Regions from separate parts of the Tissierella pigra genome, predicted to be linked through region 3. Evidence: riboswitches for the same ligand, from Rfam matches in the RefSeq annotation. Region 3 holds a riboswitch; each other region holds the start of a gene.
The links. Region 3 has a riboswitch for cobalamin ahead of KQI41_RS05970 (energy-coupling factor ABC transporter permease). Riboswitches for the same ligand answer to the same signal wherever they lie in the genome.
Positions count from the first base shown of each region.

Region 1: another riboswitch for cobalamin. It lies ahead of sucC (ADP-forming succinate--CoA ligase subunit beta); the one in region 3 lies ahead of KQI41_RS05970 (energy-coupling factor ABC transporter permease).
Region 2: another riboswitch for cobalamin. It lies ahead of KQI41_RS13490 (CGGC domain-containing protein); the one in region 3 lies ahead of KQI41_RS05970 (energy-coupling factor ABC transporter permease).

Region 1 covers NZ_JAHLPJ010000001.1:2,654,511-2,661,296, forward strand. The annotation lists gene sucD (succinate--CoA ligase subunit alpha) at 1-747, opposite strand, end outside; gene sucC (ADP-forming succinate--CoA ligase subunit beta) at 763-1,923, opposite strand; cobalamin riboswitch at 2,115-2,300, opposite strand; gene pepV (dipeptidase PepV) at 2,455-3,852, opposite strand; gene ftsH (ATP-dependent zinc metalloprotease FtsH) at 3,989-5,551, shown strand; gene thrS (threonine--tRNA ligase) at 5,593-6,786, opposite strand, start outside.
Region 2 covers NZ_JAHLPJ010000001.1:2,742,208-2,748,993, reverse strand. The annotation lists gene KQI41_RS13505 (ABC transporter ATP-binding protein) at 1-536, opposite strand, end outside; gene KQI41_RS13500 (FecCD family ABC transporter permease) at 536-1,627, opposite strand; gene KQI41_RS13495 (ABC transporter substrate-binding protein) at 1,637-2,650, opposite strand; gene KQI41_RS13490 (CGGC domain-containing protein) at 2,669-2,989, opposite strand; cobalamin riboswitch at 3,102-3,277, opposite strand; gene KQI41_RS13485 (O-antigen ligase family protein) at 3,343-4,881, opposite strand; gene KQI41_RS13480 (DUF4330 domain-containing protein) at 4,901-5,395, opposite strand; gene KQI41_RS13475 (DUF4330 domain-containing protein) at 5,408-5,899, opposite strand; gene KQI41_RS13470 (glycosyltransferase) at 5,936-6,786, opposite strand, start outside.
Region 3 covers NZ_JAHLPJ010000001.1:1,216,721-1,223,506, forward strand. The annotation lists gene KQI41_RS05950 (metal ABC transporter substrate-binding protein) at 1-256, shown strand, start outside; gene KQI41_RS05955 (metal ABC transporter ATP-binding protein) at 258-959, shown strand; gene KQI41_RS05960 (metal ABC transporter permease) at 961-1,827, shown strand; gene KQI41_RS05965 (TIGR03943 family putative permease subunit) at 1,827-2,354, shown strand; cobalamin riboswitch at 2,477-2,656, shown strand; gene KQI41_RS05970 (energy-coupling factor ABC transporter permease) at 2,820-3,536, shown strand; gene KQI41_RS05975 (energy-coupling factor ABC transporter substrate-binding protein) at 3,520-3,813, shown strand; gene cbiQ (cobalt ECF transporter T component CbiQ) at 3,797-4,477, shown strand; gene KQI41_RS05985 (energy-coupling factor ABC transporter ATP-binding protein) at 4,478-5,281, shown strand; gene KQI41_RS05990 (sirohydrochlorin cobaltochelatase) at 5,278-6,027, shown strand; gene KQI41_RS05995 (precorrin-2 C(20)-methyltransferase) at 6,027-6,680, shown strand; gene KQI41_RS06000 (ABC transporter substrate-binding protein) at 6,691-6,786, shown strand, end outside.

The DNA of each region.
Region 1 (6,786 bases), 1.4 Mb from region 3:
TCCCGCATGCCCCATCCTCTTTCCAGTTGGCGCTGTTTTTCCACTAATAAAACCTACTACGGGTTTTCTCATGTTTTCTTTAATCCACAGAGCAGCTTTTTCTTCTGCATTTCCGCCTATTTCTCCAATCATAATTACTGCATCTGTATCTTCATCTTCATTGAAAGCCTTAAGTACATCTATAAAATCAGTTCCATTTACAGGATCTCCTCCAATTCCTACAGCAGTTGATTGTCCAATTCCTTTTTGAGATAATTGATGTACTGCCTCATAGGTCAAAGTCCCAGAACGTGATACAATCCCTATTCTTCCTTTTTTATGTATATATCCTGGCATAATCCCTATTTTACATTCTTCTGGTGTAATAATTCCTGGACAATTAGGACCAATTAATCTAGTTTTTTTGCCTTCCATATATCTTTTAACTATGAGCATATCCCTTATAGGAATATGTTCAGTAATACAAATAATCATATCTAATCCTGCATCTACACCTTCTAGAATTGCATCTGCTGCAAACTTAGCTGGAACATATATTATCGAAACATTTCCTCCAGTATTATCTACAGCCTCTTGCACAGTATTAAATACAGGTATACCTTCAACTTCAGTATTTCCTTTTCCTGGTGTTACTCCTCCAACTATATTAGTTCCATACTCAAGCATTAGTTTTGTATGATATGCAGCAGTATTACCTGTTATTCCTTGTACTATTAGTTTAGTGGATTTATTTACCCATATACTCATTATTTAGCCACCTTTCTATTTTATTAATTCTAATATTTTCTTAGCACCTTCATCCATATCTTTTACTGCAAATATATTTAGACTAGAGCTTTTTATTATTTCCATACCCAAGTCTGCATTAGTTCCTTCCAATCTAATTACTAAAGGAATATCCAATTTTAATTCTTTAGCTGCATTGACAATTCCTTTAGCTATAATGTCACATTTCATTATTCCACCAAATATATTGACAAAAATCCCTTTAACTCTATGGTCTAATAATATTATCTTAAATGCCTTGGTAACATTTTCTTCTGCAGCTCCTCCACCTACATCTAAAAAATTAGCTGGTTCCCCACCATGAAATTTTATTAAATCCATAGTAGCCATGGCTAAGCCTGCACCATTTACTACACATCCAATATTTCCATCTAAGGATATATAAGATAAACCATATTTTGATGCTTCTATTTCTTTTTCATCTTCTTCACTTAAATCTCTATAGTTGGATATATCTTGATTTCTAAATAAGCCATTTTCATCAAAGTTTATTTTTGCATCTAAAGCAATTAATTTTCTTTCTGTTGTTAATACCAATGGATTTATTTCGACCAAGGTACAATCTTTCTCCATGAAAAGTCGATATAAATTCATCATAAACTTTACTCCATCATCCATTACCTCTATTGGCAAATTAATATTAAAACATATTCTTCTGGCTTGAAATTCTGTTAAACCTATTAGGGAATCTATAGTCTCTTTATAAATTTTATTAGGTCTTTTTAATGCTACTTCTTCAATGTCAGTTCCGCCTTCTTCAGATGCCATAAGAGTTACCCTTGACTTATCTCTATCTAGTACAAATCCCAAATAATATTCTTTATAAATTTCACATCCTTCTTCTATTAGGACAGCCTTTACTTCCTTTCCTTCTTCTCCCGTTTGATGTGTTATTAATTTTTTACCTAATAGCTCTTTAGAATAATTTTTAACATCATCTATTGATTCAGCTATTTTAACTCCTCCAGCCTTTCCACGTCCACCAGCATGGATTTGAGCCTTTACAACTGCAATATCAGTTCCTATTCTCCAAGAAGCCTTTTCTGCATCTTCTGGATTATGTATAACTTCTCCATTAGGAACTGGAATTCCATAGTTTCTTAATAATTCTTTTGCCTGATATTCATGTATATTCATCTTTATCCCCCCAATTTATTTTTCAAAAAAATAACTCAGCAAAAATTTGCTGAGTTATTACTATAATCTTATAAAACAAGTATTGCAGAACAAAAAAAACCTTTCTACAATAGAAAGGATATTATTAATAGAGTAGAACAAGCCTTTAGCCTACCTTATAAATAACACCTCCTCATCCTCGTGAGCAATAAACAGCGTTTTTATCATTGGCAGGTCTCCTGACTAAAGAATAACAAACTTTATCCCTTCCCATACTTTAAGTACAGTGGTATTTATAAAGTTCTATCTATCACAGTGGCGGGACCGTGTCGGAATTAAACCGAGCTTCCCTTTTAAATAATCTTATATAAAATTATACCAACGATTAAAATATTAAATTTTAAGAAAAATATATCATATTAAATATAAATTGTCAAATTATAGGTTTTAATAGAATATTATTTATAATATTGATATTAGTCTTTATAGAAAAAAATTACTATATAAGATAACTTTCTCTATTAAAAAATAGAGAAAGTTATCTTATTATATTTATTTTGCTAACTCATATAAGGCTTGAGCATATATTTTTGTAATCTTCATTAAATTCTCTATGGATATATATTCATCTCTTTGATGAACTACATCTGGTTGACCTGGAAACATTGGTCCAAATGCTACAGCATTTTCCATGGCTCTAGCATAAGTTCCACCGCCAATAGTAATGGCATCACTATTTATATCTCCTGTTTGTTCCTTATATACTTTCATCAAGGTTTTCACTAAAAAGCTATCCTTTGGAACATATAATGGCTTACTGTCACTTCTGCCTTCAACTAACTCTAATTTTGTTCCTTCAATATTCTTCCTTATGCCTTCATATACTTCCTTTGAACTGCTTCTTATTGGATACCTAACATTTATAGTTAAGATTATCTTATTATCCTCTAGTTTAATAAGCCCTGGATTAAAATTTAATTTTCCTGACATATCATCTTCTAATCCACATCCAATTCTTTCACCATTATGTTTGAATCCTATTCTTTCATTGTAAATATTTATAAATTCACAAATATCACATTTACCTTCAAGCATATAACCTAAAAAGTCCATTAAATACGAAATAGCATTTTCTCCTTTTTCTGGAGTACTTCCGTGGGCTGATATGCCCCTTGCTATTACCTTTACTTGATTATTCACTATATTTATATCTATTGAATTATTCTTCTCTTTTATATAATCCTTATATCTTTCATCAAAGTTCTCTATATCCTCTACTTCTAAAGTCACCTCTGCATAGTCTGGAACCATATTGGGGGCATTTCCACCTTTTAAATCTATAAGTTTGATACTTCCACATATATTTGAATCTATTTTTTGTTCTAGATTAAATACTATAATGCCCTTTTCTCCATATATAACGGGAAAATCTGCATCTGGTGTAAATGCCATAGTTGGAGCTTTTTCATGCTTGAAATAATAATTCATACATCCCCAACCTGTTTCCTCATTTGTTCCAAGTATCAATCTAATCTTTCTATTAAGACTTATACCAGATTCTTTTAGAGCCTTCATAGCATAAAGTACAGCAATAGCAGGTCCTTTATCATCTACAGTACCTCTCCCATATATTTTTTCATCATGAATTTCCCCGCCATAAGGAGGATAAGTCCAACCTGTACCTTCTGGTACAACATCAAGGTGAGCTAAAACTCCTACTGTCTCTTCTCCTTGTCCGAACTCTGCATATCCAGCATAGCCCTCTAAATCTTTAGTATCAAATCCTAGTTTTTCTGATAGTTCTAGAGCATATTGAAGTGCTTTATAAGGTCCCTCCCCAAAGGGCATATTCTCTTTTGGTTCTTCTTCTACACTTTTAATTTTTACTATTTCTTGAGTTGATGCAATAATTTCTTCCTTATAACTATCAATTAAATTTATAAAATTCATTTTATACTCTCCCCTTTCCTGCTTATGATTATTATACCTTTGTTATTATTTTCATTCAACTTTATTATTTTTCTTTTATATAAATCCAATTAAATGGTTACACTAACCTTAGAAAAATTAATAAGGTGGGGATATCTTGAAAAAGAAGAAAATAATATTTTTGTTTTTAGTATTAGGGTTAATTGCATCCTTTATACTTATTTACGATGGTTTTTTCCCAACTAAAAATTTTGCGTCATTTAAAGTTGGAGATAGACTATTAGTATGGTCAATTACTCTAATCCTATTTATTCTCTATACTCATACAGATAGTAAACCTCAATTAGTCCCCTCAGTTCTATCTATTGAAAAAGATGCAGGAAAAGAAAAGGATAAATCAGATGTATCTTTTAAAGATGTAGCAGGACTAGACGAAATAAAAGAGGAGTTACAAGAAACTATTGATTTTATCAACAATTTTATGAAGTATAGAAAAATGGGTGCTAAAATACCTAAAGGTATTTTATTCTATGGACCTCCTGGAACTGGAAAAACTCTATTGGCTAAGGCAGTGGCAGGAGAAACCAATTCAACTTTTCTTTATGCCTCTGGATCAGAGTTTGTTGAAAAATATGTAGGAGTAGGTGCAAAGAGAGTTAGAACTCTTTTTGAAAAAGCAAAAAAAGAAGCACCAGCTATTATCTTTATAGACGAGATAGATGCCATAGGTGCTAGAAGAAATTCAGAGTCAAATAATGAAAAGGATCAGACATTAAATCAGCTTTTAGTTGAAATGGATGGATTTAATTCTAATGAGACTGTTATAGTAATTGGTGCAACCAATAGACTAGATTTATTAGATGAGGCTCTGCTTCGTCCTGGTAGATTCGACAGACATATATTTGTAGGAAATCCAAATGTTAAAGCTAGGGAAGAAATCTTAGAGGTTCATACTAAAAATAAACCTTTAGACAAATCAATAGATATTAAGTCCATAGCAAAAAAAACTACAGGTTTGTCTGGTGCTCAATTAGCCAATATTGCCAATGAAGCAGCTATTATTGCTGTAAGAAAAAATAAAAACATTATATCCAGTCATGAGTTTGATGCAGCAATTGAACGAGTTCTTGCAGGGTTAGAAGTTAAAAATCCTAGTATTCTTAGAAAAGAAAAGGAAACTGTAGCAATACATGAAGCAGGTCATGCACTTGTTTCTAAATTATTAGCCACAGATATAGTACAAAAAATATCTATAGTTCCAAGAGGTCAAGCTTTAGGCTATGTACTTAAATTTCCAGATGAAGAAAGATACCTATTAACTAAATCAGAACTTCTCAATAAGATAACTTGTCTATTAGCAGGAAGAGCTGCAGAAGAACTGATATTTAGTGAAATAACCACGGGAGCTAAAGATGATTTAAATAAAGCAACAGATATTGCAAGAGAAATGGTATGTAGTTATGGAATGAGTAGTTTAGGTACTATGGCTTTAGATAATAATTTTATGAGATATAATTCTGATGTAATTAGAGTTGAAGTAAAAAAAATTACAGACGAAAGATATAGGGAAGCACTTCAGCTTATAGAGGAAAATAAAGAGTTGCTTCAAAATATAGCAAATGTCTTGCTTGAAAATGAAATCATTGATAATGATGAATTAGACAATATATTTGAGAATCATAGGAAATCTAAACTACCATGTGCCATAAATAGTAATTAAAAATAACTCCGACTTCTGATAACAGAAGTCGGAGTTATTATCTATTTCTTTTCTTTTACTTCCTCTACTACTTGAGATATAAATTCTTCAACTTTAATTTGACCTTTGTCTCCCTCATCTCTTTTTCTTACAGATACTAATTGTTCTTCTACTTCTTTTTCACCTACCACTAACATATAAGGTATCTGCTGTAACTGAGCTTCTCTTATTTTATATCCTATTTTTTCAGATCTATCATCGATCTCTACTCTAATCCCCTTATTTTCCATTGACTTTTTAACTTCATAAGCATAATCATTAAATTTATCTGATATAGGAAGAATTGTTGCCTGTACAGGAGCTAACCAAACTGGGAATTTACCTGCATAGTGTTCTATTAATATTCCCATAAACCTTTCCATACTTCCATATATAGTTCTATGAATCATTACTGGTCTTTTCTTTTCATTATCCTTATCTACATAAGTTAAGTCGAATCTTTCTGGCATTTGGAAATCTAACTGAATTGTACCACATTGCCAAGTTCTGCCTATGGCGTCTTCTAATTGGAAGTCAATTTTTGGTCCATAGAATGCTCCATCACCTTCGTTTACAATATATTCTATGTCCCTTTCTTTTAAAGCCTCTATAAGACCATTAGTTGCTATTTCCCATTGTTCTTCACTTCCCATTGAATTTTCTGGTCTAGTGGATAATTCTATATGATATTTAAATCCAAATATATTGTACATATAGTCAGCCAAATCTATTATATTTATTAATTCATCTTTAATTTGAGAAGGAAGTGTATATAAATGGGCATCATCTTGAACAAAAGACCTTACTCTCATTAATCCATGCAATGCACCTGATAATTCATGTCTATGAACTAATCCTAATTCACCTAATCTAAGAGGTAAATCTCTATAACTATACATCTTTGATTTATATGTCAATATGGATCCTGGGCAGTTCATAGGTTTAATAGCATAATCTTCTTTATCAATTTCTGTGAAATACATATTTTCTTTATAATGATCCCAGTGACCTGATTGGTGCCATAAGCCTTCATTTAATATAATAGGAGTTTTTATTTCTCCATAGCCTCTCTTAGTATGCTCATCTCTCCAAAAGTTTTCTAATATATTTCTTATGACCATTCCCTTTGGATGAAAGAATGGAAATCCTGGTCCTTCCTCATGAATACTGAATAAATCCAATTCTCTACCTAATTTTCTATGATCTCTTTTCTTTGC
Region 2 (6,786 bases), 1.5 Mb from region 3:
GACATAAATTGAAGTTGGTATTTTATATCTAAATGATTTGTTGGTTCATCTAAAATCAAACATTTTGTTTCTTGAGCTAATGCTCTTGCTAAAATTACCCTTTGTTTTTCTCCTCCTGATAGACTATTAAAACTTCTATCAGAGAAATTGGTCATTCCAACTTTTTCCAAGGATTCTAAAGCTATTTTATAGTCATTTGGATTATCTCTTTCCATAAATTTTTTATGGGGAGTTCTTCCTATTAGAACCATATCTATTACAGAAAAGTCAAAATCTGAATCATTATGTTGTGCTACTACTGCTATTTTTTTAGCTGTTTCTTTTAATGAAATATCATCTATATTTTTATCATCTATATAAATAGTTCCTGAGTTTGGTCTTAAAGTTCTATATAAAGCTTTAAGTAAAGTACTTTTGCCACTTCCATTTGGACCTATTATCCCTACGAATTCCTTATTTTTAATATGTAGACTCAAATCATTTAAAATTTTCTTTCCACCTAAATATACCACTAAATTTTTAGATGACATTTCCATTATCTGCCACCTCCAAATCCATAGGATTTACTAATCATTAAATATATGAAAATTGGAGTTCCTATCATAGATATTAAAATTCCTATGGGAAGTTCACTTCCAGGAATAATGATTCTAGAAAGCACATCTGCCCATATTAGAAATATTGATCCAGATAAAGCATTTATAAATATTATTTTCTTATGGTCTGTTCCAAATAATATCCTTACTATATGTGGAATTATTAATCCAACAAATCCTATTATTCCAGATGAATAAACTATAAGCCCTATTATTAAAGAAGTTACTAATAGATATATTTGACGATATATATGTAGATCTTTTCCTAAAGTAATAGAAACTTCATCTCCAAGTAACATTAAATTTAAAGTTCTATATTGTGTTATGAAAAATACTACAGCAATTAAAATTATTGGAAATATAAATTTTATAGTATCCCAATTTGCTCCTGCTAAACTACCCATTATCCAGTCAGTAATACTTCTAAGCCTTTCTTTATCATCAGTATAATATATTATAAAGCTTGAAAAGGCAGAACAAAGGGAACTAAGTGCCATACCTGATAACAATAATTTTGTAGAATTTGCTTTACTGTTTATATTTGACATTACCATTACTAAAATTGAAATTATAAAGGCACCTATAAAAGCACAGATTCCCACGTAATTAGGGCCTAAAAAGGACCCGACTCCTAACATAATGGCAATGGTAGCCCCTAAATATGCTCCTGAAGATACTCCCAATATATACGGATCTGCCAATGGATTTTTTACTACTGCCTGCATGATTAGACCTGATATGGAAAGTCCCATTCCAACACAGGTGGCAAGGATTATTCTAGGAAGTCTAATAAACCATACAATATCAATAGCTGAACTACTTGGTAAGCTTTCTTCAGTTCCTATATCAAATAATTTATAGAAAATTATTTGATATATATCTTTAGCTGATATATCTACAGAACCCATAGTTACAGATGTTAATATAGAAAAAATTAGTGTAACTATTAAAAGAAGAGTAACGCCTACATAAATAGGCGTTCCCTTAAATAATCCTTGATTATTATTTCTTTTTACAAGTTTTTCTTTCATAGTCGACTCCTAGTTAAGCTCTGGATATAATCCTTTGCTTATGGATATTATACCATCTAAGGTTCTTATACCACTTGCATAAACTTCACTTAACATAATGGAATATACTCTATTATGTTGTATAGCTGATATACTTGATAATGCTGGATTTTCCATTATAGATTGTAAAGCCGTATCTCGATCTATGGCATCTCCATAATAAACAGTAAATATAACTTCAGGATTAAGATTTACTAAATCTTCTGCACCAATTCTACCATTTTCTTTTGCTACTAAATCTGCTCCAACTAAAGTGGCAATATTTCCTCCAATACTGTCTTCTCCATAAATTCTAAAAGTATTTTCTTTTCCTATTTCTAAAATAACTGTTTTTACTGGTTCCCTATCTTTTCCAAATTCTTTGGCTTTTTCGATTTCAGCCTTCATATTATCAACTATAGCCTTTGCTTTATCCTCTACATTAAAGATTTTTCCCATATTTAATATATCGTTATATTCATTTTCAATAGAATCTGGTTTAGAAACTCCGCTATTTTGTGCCATATAAGTATTTATATTTCTTTCATGCCAAAACCCAACATCTCCAAGTCTCTTTTCCCCAAAAAAAGAATACCAGCTTAATATAAAATCTGCTTCAAGCCCTATAACTTCTTCTTTTGTAGGAACATTATCGTAATATTTTACTTTACTAAAGGCTTCTTTATATTCATCTTTTACATCATGGTCAAGTCCTGCTGCCGCCACTATTTTATCCTCAAGACCTAATGCTAACAATGTTTCAATGGAGTTTTGATATACAGCTACTACTTTTTCTGGTGTTTTTTCAAAAGTAATTTCTATAGGTTCTTTTTCATAATTATATGTGGTTATGATTACTGGATAGTGTTCATTTTTAACTTCTGTACTTTCCACGGTATCTTCCACAATTACATTTTCATCTTTAACTTCTTCAGATTTCTTATTACAACCTGTAATACTAAACATTATTGCTGTTGCTAAAAATATACTTAAAAACTTTTTCATTCTGTTTCCCCCTATATATTAATGAGTTCCTTCTATTACTTCTATATTATTCTTTGTAAAAACTTCCTTTATTTCTTCTAATATATTTGCTTTGCATTTTACTACACATACACCTAAATGTAGTCTTTCTACTTCAAATTCTTTTAGTTTTTTACTGATATTTTCTATATTTTCTTTAGTATTTTTAGAACATATATCACAGGTAAAAAAAGAAACTAATTCTGTACTTATATTTTTATACTCTTCAAAATGCTTTTCCTTATTATTATAAGCTTTAAAACATCCCATTGTTGTACAAATACCATTGATTTTTTCACATACACCTATTGCTATTTTCATAATTCCTCCTAATTTTAAAAATAAAAAAACAATCCTATTTAAATTAATAAAGGATTGCTTATAGAAAATACATTTTTCCTATTCTAATCTACCTCCTTCATCTTCCGTAAAGTATAGTAATAAAAAATAGGCAGGTATTCTGACTCAAGGATCTACATTTTTTCAGCCTTCCCAGTTTCCTAGTGGCATATTTGAAAAAACTTCTCTTTTACAGCGGCGGGACCGTGTGGGACTTTCACCCAACTTCCCTTTTAATCTAAAATTAGAACCTATTTTTTTTATTTAATTGTCGACTCAATTCTACTAAAAAGTTGAATTGTTGTCAAGATTTATGAGTATAATAGGAAATCAGTCTATTTCTTTTCCTCTTGTTTATTTAATAGTTTCAATCCACAAAGGCATATTCCAACTACTATAAAAAACAAGAATAGAATTCTATTATAAAACCACACATGATCAGCAAATCCCATAACCATTAGTCCACCTATACCAGATATACAAGCTATTAATATATTATTAATGGAATCATCTTTTTTATTAAATATCAACACCATAGATTTCTTAAATAATCTAAATATTAATAATATAAATGATCCTAAAGCCAATATTCCAGCTTCTAACCAAAGTTGTAAATAAAGATTATGAGTATGAGCTACAGTCTTTAATGCAAAGGATTTATATCTTTTATATATAGTATTAAATACTTGATTTCCTAGACCTACACCACCAAGCCAATAATTTTTCAACATAGGTATAGCAGGTTCTAAAATTTGTTTTCTATACTTTATAGATGAATCGTTTGGGTTAAATATTGTTAGTATTCTTCTATAAATAGATTGAGGTAATATTGGGATACATAGTATTCCAATTAAAATCATAAAAGGCAGAAGCTTTTTATTTTTAAAGAATACAAATATAAACATTGCAAATGCAAAGGATACCCAAGCAGATCTAGAGCCTGTTTTCAAAAGTATTACAACAATAGGTAAAGATATACATAGGATAAATGCTTTTTTCCACCAAGATTTTGAGTTAAAAAATACAGTCCCTAAAAACGGCATAGTAAGAACCAACAATTCTCCATATATATTAGGATTTCCCATAGTTGAAAATACTCTACCAGACATACTTTGATTAACTGTCAAATCAGTTAAAGAAGGATTAACCTCTATACCAACTACTTTCCATTGCCATATACCATATAGTACTGTAAGAAAAGTTCCCATAAGAAGTAATTCAATAAGCCTATTTAATTCATCTGTTGAATCAATAGAACTAATAATTATAATCACTGTAATAAATGAGATTAAATAATAAATAAAGTAATTTATACTTTCCCTAGGAAATAAAGATGTTACAGTTGCTAAAGTTATTGTAGCAAAAAACAGCACTAAGCTAAAATCTAAATGAAAAATATCTATGGATTTAGCAGGTTCAATTATAATCTTTATAATAAATAATATAAGAAGAATTAAAGTAAATAAAACTCCATAAATATTGTACCATCTATGGTCTGGTATTATAAAAGTAAAGATTAAAGTTAGTCCTATGACTATTTCAAACCTACTTATTAAAAATTTAATAAACTTAAATATATAACTATAGGAAAAAGCTTCTTCATATTTTAAATAAAATTTCCTAAAGAAGATAATTGGTCCATTTAAGCATTTGTCTAGAACTCTATAGATAAAACTATTTCGCCAAATAGTATCTAAATAATCAGGTCTTTTTAAGTAGTTCCAAATCTTGCTATAAGATAGGTAATATTGTATCTTTTTAACAAAGGAGATGGACAGTCCATATATTAAAGAATCTTTAAACTTATTTTTTACAAACATTAACAACTTATATATATATCCAATAATTAAGCTGTTATTTATAAGGTATTCCATTTTCATCACCTTCCAATGGCTATTCAACTTTTTTAATTTCAGCTATTCTTCCATTTTGTAACATTGAGTTACCTGCATATATAGTAAGGGTTTGACCTATATAATAAATAGATTTATCAATAGTTACACCATTTTTACCTATAATTCCATCAGCTTCCATAGTTATATACAATGAAGCATATCCTTCTTTAGTAGAAGGTACATAATTTCCATCTACATCTCTAGACCAAGATATGGACTGGTCTACAACTTTATCTGAAACTTTGCCGAAATTAGCATTTTGAATTGATTCTCTCACAGAATCACCAATTTCTATTGAAGTTGCAGCAGATTCAGGTATTTCTTCAACAAAATAAGAAATTTCAATCTTATCTGATTTAGCCACAAATGGAGTATTTACCTGTGCTTTTTTAAATTTATTGCCCACTGCAGCAATTCCAACTACAAGAACAAATATAATAATCCCATCTATAATGGTGAATTTTCTTTTTGGTTTTAAATTATTTTTACTCATGAAAACTACCTCCTATATTTTATCTGCACTATGAATTTTCCCATAGAATATTGAGTTACCAGCTCTTAGGGTGATGGTTTGTCCAATATAATAAGTAGAACCACCAAGGTTTATTCCATTAGGTCCTAAAGTACCATCAGCTTCCATACTTATATATATAGATGAATAACCTTCTCTGGGAGAGGAAAATTGCTTGCCTTCCACAGTTGAATCCCAAGATACAGATTCGCCTATCTTAATATCTGTAACAGTACCAAAACTAACATTTTGTAAAGCTTCAGAAGCAGGGTCTCCTATATGAACATTATCTGAGGAGAAATTATTTACTTCCTCTTGATAAAATACAACTTCAACTTTATTTTTACTTATAATAGATCCTTGATTATTAGATATAAATCCAAGTTTAAATAATACTAAAGCTCCAAGAAATAACCCTATTAATATAAACAAAACATCTATAATGCTAATTTTTCCAAAGATTCTTCCCTTATTGTCAATTATCATATCTTGTCTCCTTTCATTTGTTATTTGTATTTAAACTTAACTATATAGATTATAAGTTTCTTCCATAGTATTATCAAGATTAAAGTTATTACTTAAAAAATTCAATCCATTTTTACTATAGATTTTTATTAAACTTTTATTAGATAAAAACTTCAATATAGATTCTGCTAATTTATCTTTATCGCCATAAGGAATCAATGTGCCAAAATCACAACTTGGAGTTATGATTTCCCTTGAACCTCCACTATCTGTAGATATAACAGGCAGTCCAGAAGCCAAAGCTTCCAATATGGAGATACCAAAAGCTTCAGATTTAGAATGGGATATAAATAAGTCACAGGCTCTTAAAATATGATTTATATCATTTCTATGTCCAGTAAATATTATATCGTTATTAATATCTAAATTCTGGGCCAATTCCATAGTTTTATTTAATAAATTTCCATCACCTACAAGAACAAACTTAAATTTCAAATCAGAAATTTCTTTGGATTCAATAATATTTTTCATAGCAGCAATAGAATTTAGTAGAAATTCATGACCTTTTTCCTCTGAAAATCTTGCAACAGAGGCTATTAGAATGTTATCTTTATCTATATTAAATTCATTTCTAAATTCCAAGTTTTTTTCACTAGACCAACTATCTAAATCTATTCCAGTATAAATCAATTGAATTTTATTAGGTGAAATACCTTCATCCATAAGAAGTTCTTCTACAGCTTTACTTACAGCTATAACTTTATAGTTAAATTTTGTCATAAATCTATTAGAATATACAACTGATTTACTATTTTTTATAAGCATATGGCGAGTATTAATAAGTTTTACATTATTTCCTAAGACTTTAGAAATAATACTTATATAATTTTCTCTTAAAAAATGAGTAT
Region 3 (6,786 bases):
TTCTACAGAAACTGAACCCAGTGCTGCCACTGTAGCGTTTTTAATTGACAAAATAAAGACTGAGAATATTCCTGTAGTATTCCATATTGAACTTTCCAACGAAAAAATGGCAGATACAATTTGTGAAGCTACAGGTGCGAAAAAGCTATTGCTTCATGCTTGCCATAATATTGCTAAAAGCGATTTTGAAAAGGGCATAAGTTATTTGGACTTGATGACAGCTAATCTTGAGGCAATAAAGGAGGCTGTTAAATAATATGTCACTTCTTATTTGTAAGGATGCCTCCTTTGCTTATGAGGGGCATACTGTAATCAGTGATTTGAATTTTTCGGTTAATAGTGGAGATTATTTGTGTATTGTAGGAGAAAATGGATCAGGTAAAAGTACGCTCATTAAAGGCTTACTTCGTTTAAAGGTTCCTCAAAGGGGAAGTATTCTAATGGATGAAGGACTTAAATCCAATGAAATTGGTTATTTACCTCAACAAACCATTGTTCAAAAGGATTTTCCTGCCAGTGTCTATGAAGTTATTTTGTCTGGAAGATTAAGTAAGATGGGAATTCGTCCTTTCTATTCAAAATTGGATAAAACTATTGCTGAAGAAAATCTTGTCCTTCTAGGAATTGAACATCTTCGCAATAAATGCTATAGAGAATTGTCTGGAGGTCAGCAGCAGCGTGTGCTGTTGGCCCGGGCACTTTGTGCTACACAAAAGTTATTGATTTTAGATGAACCAGTAGCAGGACTTGATCCAATAGTGACTCAGGATTTATACAAGCAGATTTTTAAAATAAATCGTGAGATGGGAATTGCAATTATTATGGTTTCTCATGATGTTCACAGTGCTGTTAAATATGCTGACCTTATTTTACATTTAAAAGGACAGCAGATATTTTTCGGAAAAACATCTGACTATGTTAAATCCAGTGTTGGATATGGTTTTTTAGGAGGTGAGTAGCATGGTTAATATATTAATTCAAATGTTTTCATATCCATTTCTTGTTAGAGCAGTAATTGTAGGATTGTTGGTTTCCCTTTGTGCAGCATTGCTTGGTGTGAGTTTGGTGCTGAAACGCTATTCAATGATTGGCGATGGCTTATCCCATGTAGGCTTTGGAACTTTGGCTATTGCCACAGCCATGAATGTAGCGCCTTTGACAATTTCCATACCCGTATGTGTTATGGCTGCATTTCTGCTACTTCGGATTAGTGAAAATAGTAAAATTAAAGGTGATGCTGCTATTGCCATAATTTCCACAAGTTCACTTGCCATTGGTGTTGTAGCTATATCCATGACTACTGGTATGAACACCGATGTATGTAACTATTTATTTGGAAGCATTTTAAGTATGAGCCATGCAGATGTTAAATTAAGTGTGACACTGTCCATCTTAGTCTTAGGAATGTTTATACTTCTTTATAATAAAGTTTTTGCAGTAACCTTTGACGAAAATTTTGCTAAAGCTACAGGTATAAAAACTGACATTTACAATATGTTAATTGCATTTTTAACAGCAATAACAATTGTATTAGGTATGCGAATGATGGGTGCCCTACTTATTTCCAGTTTAATTATATTTCCTGCCCTAACATCGATGCGATTTTGTAAGCAATTTAAAACTGTGACAATTTGTTCAGCTATTATATCTATAATCTGCTTCTTTTTGGGAGTAGTAGGTTCTTATGTTTATGCTACACCTACTGGAGCCAGTGTAGTTATAGTTAATATTGGAGCCTTTGTATTATTTTGGTTTGGAAACTTAGTTAGAATGAAGGTAAATGGAGTTAAGTCTATAAATGGAATAGAGAAAAGAGGGATTAAGTAATGAAAAAATACCTTATAATGATATTTGTTTGCCTTATATTATTGACTGGATGTAAGGAGCAAATCCAAGAGGATAATTCTTCTGATGATATTTCAACTATTATACAAGAGACGGACTCACAAAATGATGGAATCCAGCATAGTACCATAGATATTCCCCCTTCTGATATGGATATAATCGAAATAAAGGAAAAAATGTTCATTGCCCAAACCAATGATATTTATATAAATTCTGAAGACTATTTAGGAAAAACTATTAAATATGAAGGTATATTTACTTCAATTTATTATGATGTAAATGATACAAACTATAATTTTGTTATTCGTTATGGACCAGGGTGTTGTGGATATGATGATAATGCAGGTTTTGAAGTAGTTTGGTCTGGTGAATATCCTGATGAAAATGATTGGGTAGAAGCTATAGGAGTATTAGAAGAATATGAGGAGGAAGGAGAAGTGTATTTACGTCTGAACTTATCATCCTTAACTGTTCTTGATACTCGAGGGGAAGAATATGTGTATCAATAGATAACTTAGGTTTATTTAATAAGCTAGTATTCTGAAACAATTAAATTGATAAAAAAGGTCATATTTTAGAATATAAAAATATCTTGTATTAAATATTGTTTTATGATAGCATTAAAGTGAAAATTAAATATAATACATTAGGTTCTATAAATGATTAATAGGGAAATAAGTGAAAGTCTTATACAGCCCCCGCTACTGTAAGTGATGATGAAATCAGTTTATACCACTGGAGAAATCTGGGAAGGTACTGAAAGTAAGATAAATCACAAGTCAGGAGACCTGCCTAGTAGTATTGAAGTGACCTTCGGAGGGAAGGAAAATCTTAACTTTATACTATTTACAATTAAGTCTAGTATAATTTCCATCCCTAATCTATTTTGGTTAGGGACTTTTTATTTCCTTTATGGTCACCTAATTTAGTTATAAAGGAGAGTATTCCTTTAAAAATAAATGAGAGGTGATTTTATGAAAAAAAGATTAATGATGTGGAGTGTATTGTTGCTTTTACTTGTAACTCCACAACTAGGTCATGCAATGCACATTATGGAGGGGTTTTTACCATTGAAATGGGCTATTGTATGGGCAGTGCTATCTTTACCATTTTTAATTGCAGGATTTAAGAAACTAAGTAAAGGTTTAAAGCCAGAGCAAAAAATGTTTTTAGGTTTAGTAGGTGGATTTGCTTTTGTTTTATCTGCACTTAAAATTCCGTCTGTTACAGGGTCTTGTTCTCATCCAACAGGAGTAGGCTTGGGAGCAATAATGTTTGGACCAACGACTATGACAGTAATAGGAACCATTGTACTATTGTTCCAATCTCTATTATTAGCTCATGGTGGAATTACAACATTGGGAGCCAATGTATTTTCCATGGCTGTAGTAGGGCCTTTAGTATCATTTTGGATTTATAAGTCTTTGAAAAATAAGAACAGGGGATTAGCAGTATTTTTAGCAGCAGCTTTAGGAGATTTAGCAACTTATATTATTACATCTATTCAACTTTCTATTGCATTTCCAGATGCAGCAGGAGGATTTTTTACATCTTTAACAAAATTCATATCAATATTTGCAGTTACTCAATTGCCATTGGCAATAGTTGAAGGAATTATAACTTTAATGGTATTTAATCTTATTGCAGAATATAAAAAAGAAGGAGTGATTGAACTTGAAGAGTCTATATAAAAAAAATATTATCCTTTTACTTTTAGCAGTTATAATAATAATCACTCCATTGATCATAAAAAGAGACTCAGAATTTGAAGGAGCAGATGGGCAAGCAGAGGGACTGATTCAAGAAATAAATCCAGAGTATGAACCATGGTTTGAGCCATTATGGGAACCACCAAGTGGGGAAATTGAAAGTTTATTGTTTTCATTACAGGTAGCAATAGGTGCTGGAATTATAGGCTATACATTTGGAGTACTAAAGGAAAGACGAAAAATTGTTGCTAATAGATAAATATGCTTATACAAACAAAATAAGATGTTACTCACCACAGGCAAAGATACTTCTTGCCTGTGGTACTATAATTATATCAAGAATAATCAACAATTATTATTTTGATTTATTGACTATTATACTTATGTCTGTATTAATAGTTGGAATAGCTAAAATTCCTTGTAAAGCCTATTTTAAAATGTTACTTATCCCATTATCATTTTTATTAGTCAGTATAGTAGCAATAGTAATTTCAGTTAATGATGTAAATTATATTTATTGTTTTAAGCTTATAAACAGTTATATAGGTATAACTTATGAATCCTTCAATACTGGAGCTAAATTATTTACCACAGTGTTATCATCTCTAACATCAGTATATTTTCTGATATTAACTACTCCAATAATAGACATTATTAAAGTTTTAAAAAAATTAAAAGTACCTAGTCTATTTATAGAATTGATGGTACTTATTTATAGAAGTATATTTATATTTATAGAAGAAGCAAATAATATTCATATGGCACAAACCATGAAGTTTGGATATGAAAATAAGAGAAATTCATTAAAATCTATATCATTACTTATTAGAAATCTTTTCCTTAGAATATTTATAAAACATAATGAAATGAATATATCCCTTGAATGTAAATTATATGATGGGGAATTTAAACTAGGTGATTAAATGTTAAAGATAAATAATTTATACTATAAATATGAAGATGGTACAAATGCATTAAACAATATAAACATAGATACATATAAGGGAAAAGTAATAGGAATTATTGGAGCTAATGGTTCAGGAAAATCCACCTTATTTTTAAATATTATGGGAATATTAAGACCAAGTAAAGGTGAGGTAATATATAATGATACATCCCTAAAATATGATAAAAAATATTTAAGGGAATATAGAAAGCAGGTTAATATTGTATTTCAAAATCCTGACCAACAGCTATTTTATTCTAATGTATTTGATGATATAGCTTTTTCTTTAAGAAACATTGATGTTGCTGAAGATATAATCAAGGAAAAAGTATTTAAAGCATTGGAAAAGGTTGGTGGACTTGATTTAGTAAATAAACCTGTACATTTTTTAAGTTATGGGCAAAAGAAAAGAATTGCCATTGCAGGAGTTTTAGTTATGGACTCTAAAGTATTGCTATTAGACGAACCTACCTCTGGACTTGATCCATATATGACTAAGCAGATGAAGGAAATAATAAATGAAATAAGTAAAGATAAAACAATTATAATCTCCAGCCACGATATGGATTTAATCTATGATATTTGCGATTATATTTATATACTCAGTAAGGGTAATATCATTGGACAAGGAGAGAAAGAACTGATTTTTACGGAAGATAAGCTAATTGAAGAAGCAAGATTGGTTAAACCATGGCTTGTAAGAATTCATCAAAAATTTGATTTACCATTATTTAAAAATGAAGAAGAATTTAATTTATATAAAGGAAAGGGGATTTTATGAAAAAAGGAATAATAGTAGCTAGTTTTGGAACTACTTATGAAGAGACTAGAAAGTTATGTATAGAAAGTATAGAGGATAGAATAAAGGAAAGGTACAAAGATTATTTGGTACTAAGGGCTTTTACCTCTAGGATAGTTGTTCGTAGATTAAAGCAAAGAGATAATATTAATGTGTTAAATGAAATAGAAGCAATAGAAGAAATGAAGAATCAAGGTATAGAAGAAATATATATTCAACCTTTGCATATAATTCCTGGGCATGAATATGATAAACTTACTAAGTATGATATAAAGGTAGGATTGCCGTTACTTTGGCTAGAAGAAGACCATAAAAGTATTGTACATGATACTGGAGTTAATGAATTAGGAAATAATGAAGCTTTAGTTTTCATGGGACATGGTTCTGACCATGAGGCAGATGAAGCTTATGAGGTGTTGGAAAATACTTATCATAAGGAAGGTTTTAAAAATATATTTATTGGTACAGTAGAGGGAAGTAAAACCATAGAAGATATAGTAATGAAATTAAAAGAAAAAAATATAAAAAGGGTAAAATTAAAACCACTTATGTTAGTAGCAGGAGATCATGCCCAAAATGATATGGCTTCAGAAGAAGATGATTCATGGAAATCAATACTTGAAAAAGAAGGATTTGAAGTTGAGGTATGTCTAAGGGGATTAGGTGAATATAAAATTATCCAAGAAATATTCTTGAAACATCTTGAGCAAATAATAGGAGAGAAATAATGAAAAAACTATATGGAATTGGAACTGGTCCAGGAGATAAAGAATTACTTACCCTTAAAGCTGTTAAAACAATAGAAAAATCATCAGTTATATTTGCTCCAAATAATAAAGGGAAAAATATGGCTATAGATACTGTAAAAGATTTTATTGGAGATAAAAGAGTAGTATTTATAGATTTTCCCATGGGACAAGTTCAAAAAGAAGATTATAAAAATGCAGCAGAAATTATATTGAAAGAGATACCAGAAGATGAAATAGGTTCATTTCTTACAATAGGAGACCCCATGATATATAGTACATTTATATATATTATGGATGAATTAGAAGGAAAGGATATTGATGTAGAAATAATATCAGGAATTCCATCTTTTGTAGCAGCAGCTGGTGAAAGCAAAACTCCTATAACTGTAAAGGGAGAAAATTTTTTACTATGTGATGAGTTAGATAAGTCTCTATTGGAAAAGGTAGACTCCATAGCCATATTGAAGACCTTAAAAGATAAGGAAAGCATATTAAATGGTTTAGAGGAGCAGGATTTTAGTTATAAATACATTAAAAGAGCAACCTTGAAAGAACAAGAAATCATAATAGATAAAGACGAAATATTGAAGGATAAAGACTATATATCATTGATAATAGGCAGAAGGAATTAGGAGGACAACAATGAAAAACAAAAAAATATTATCGCTGTTACTAGTATTTATATTAATGGCAACCATATTAACAGCTTGTAAAACCAAAGAAAATAATGAACCGATA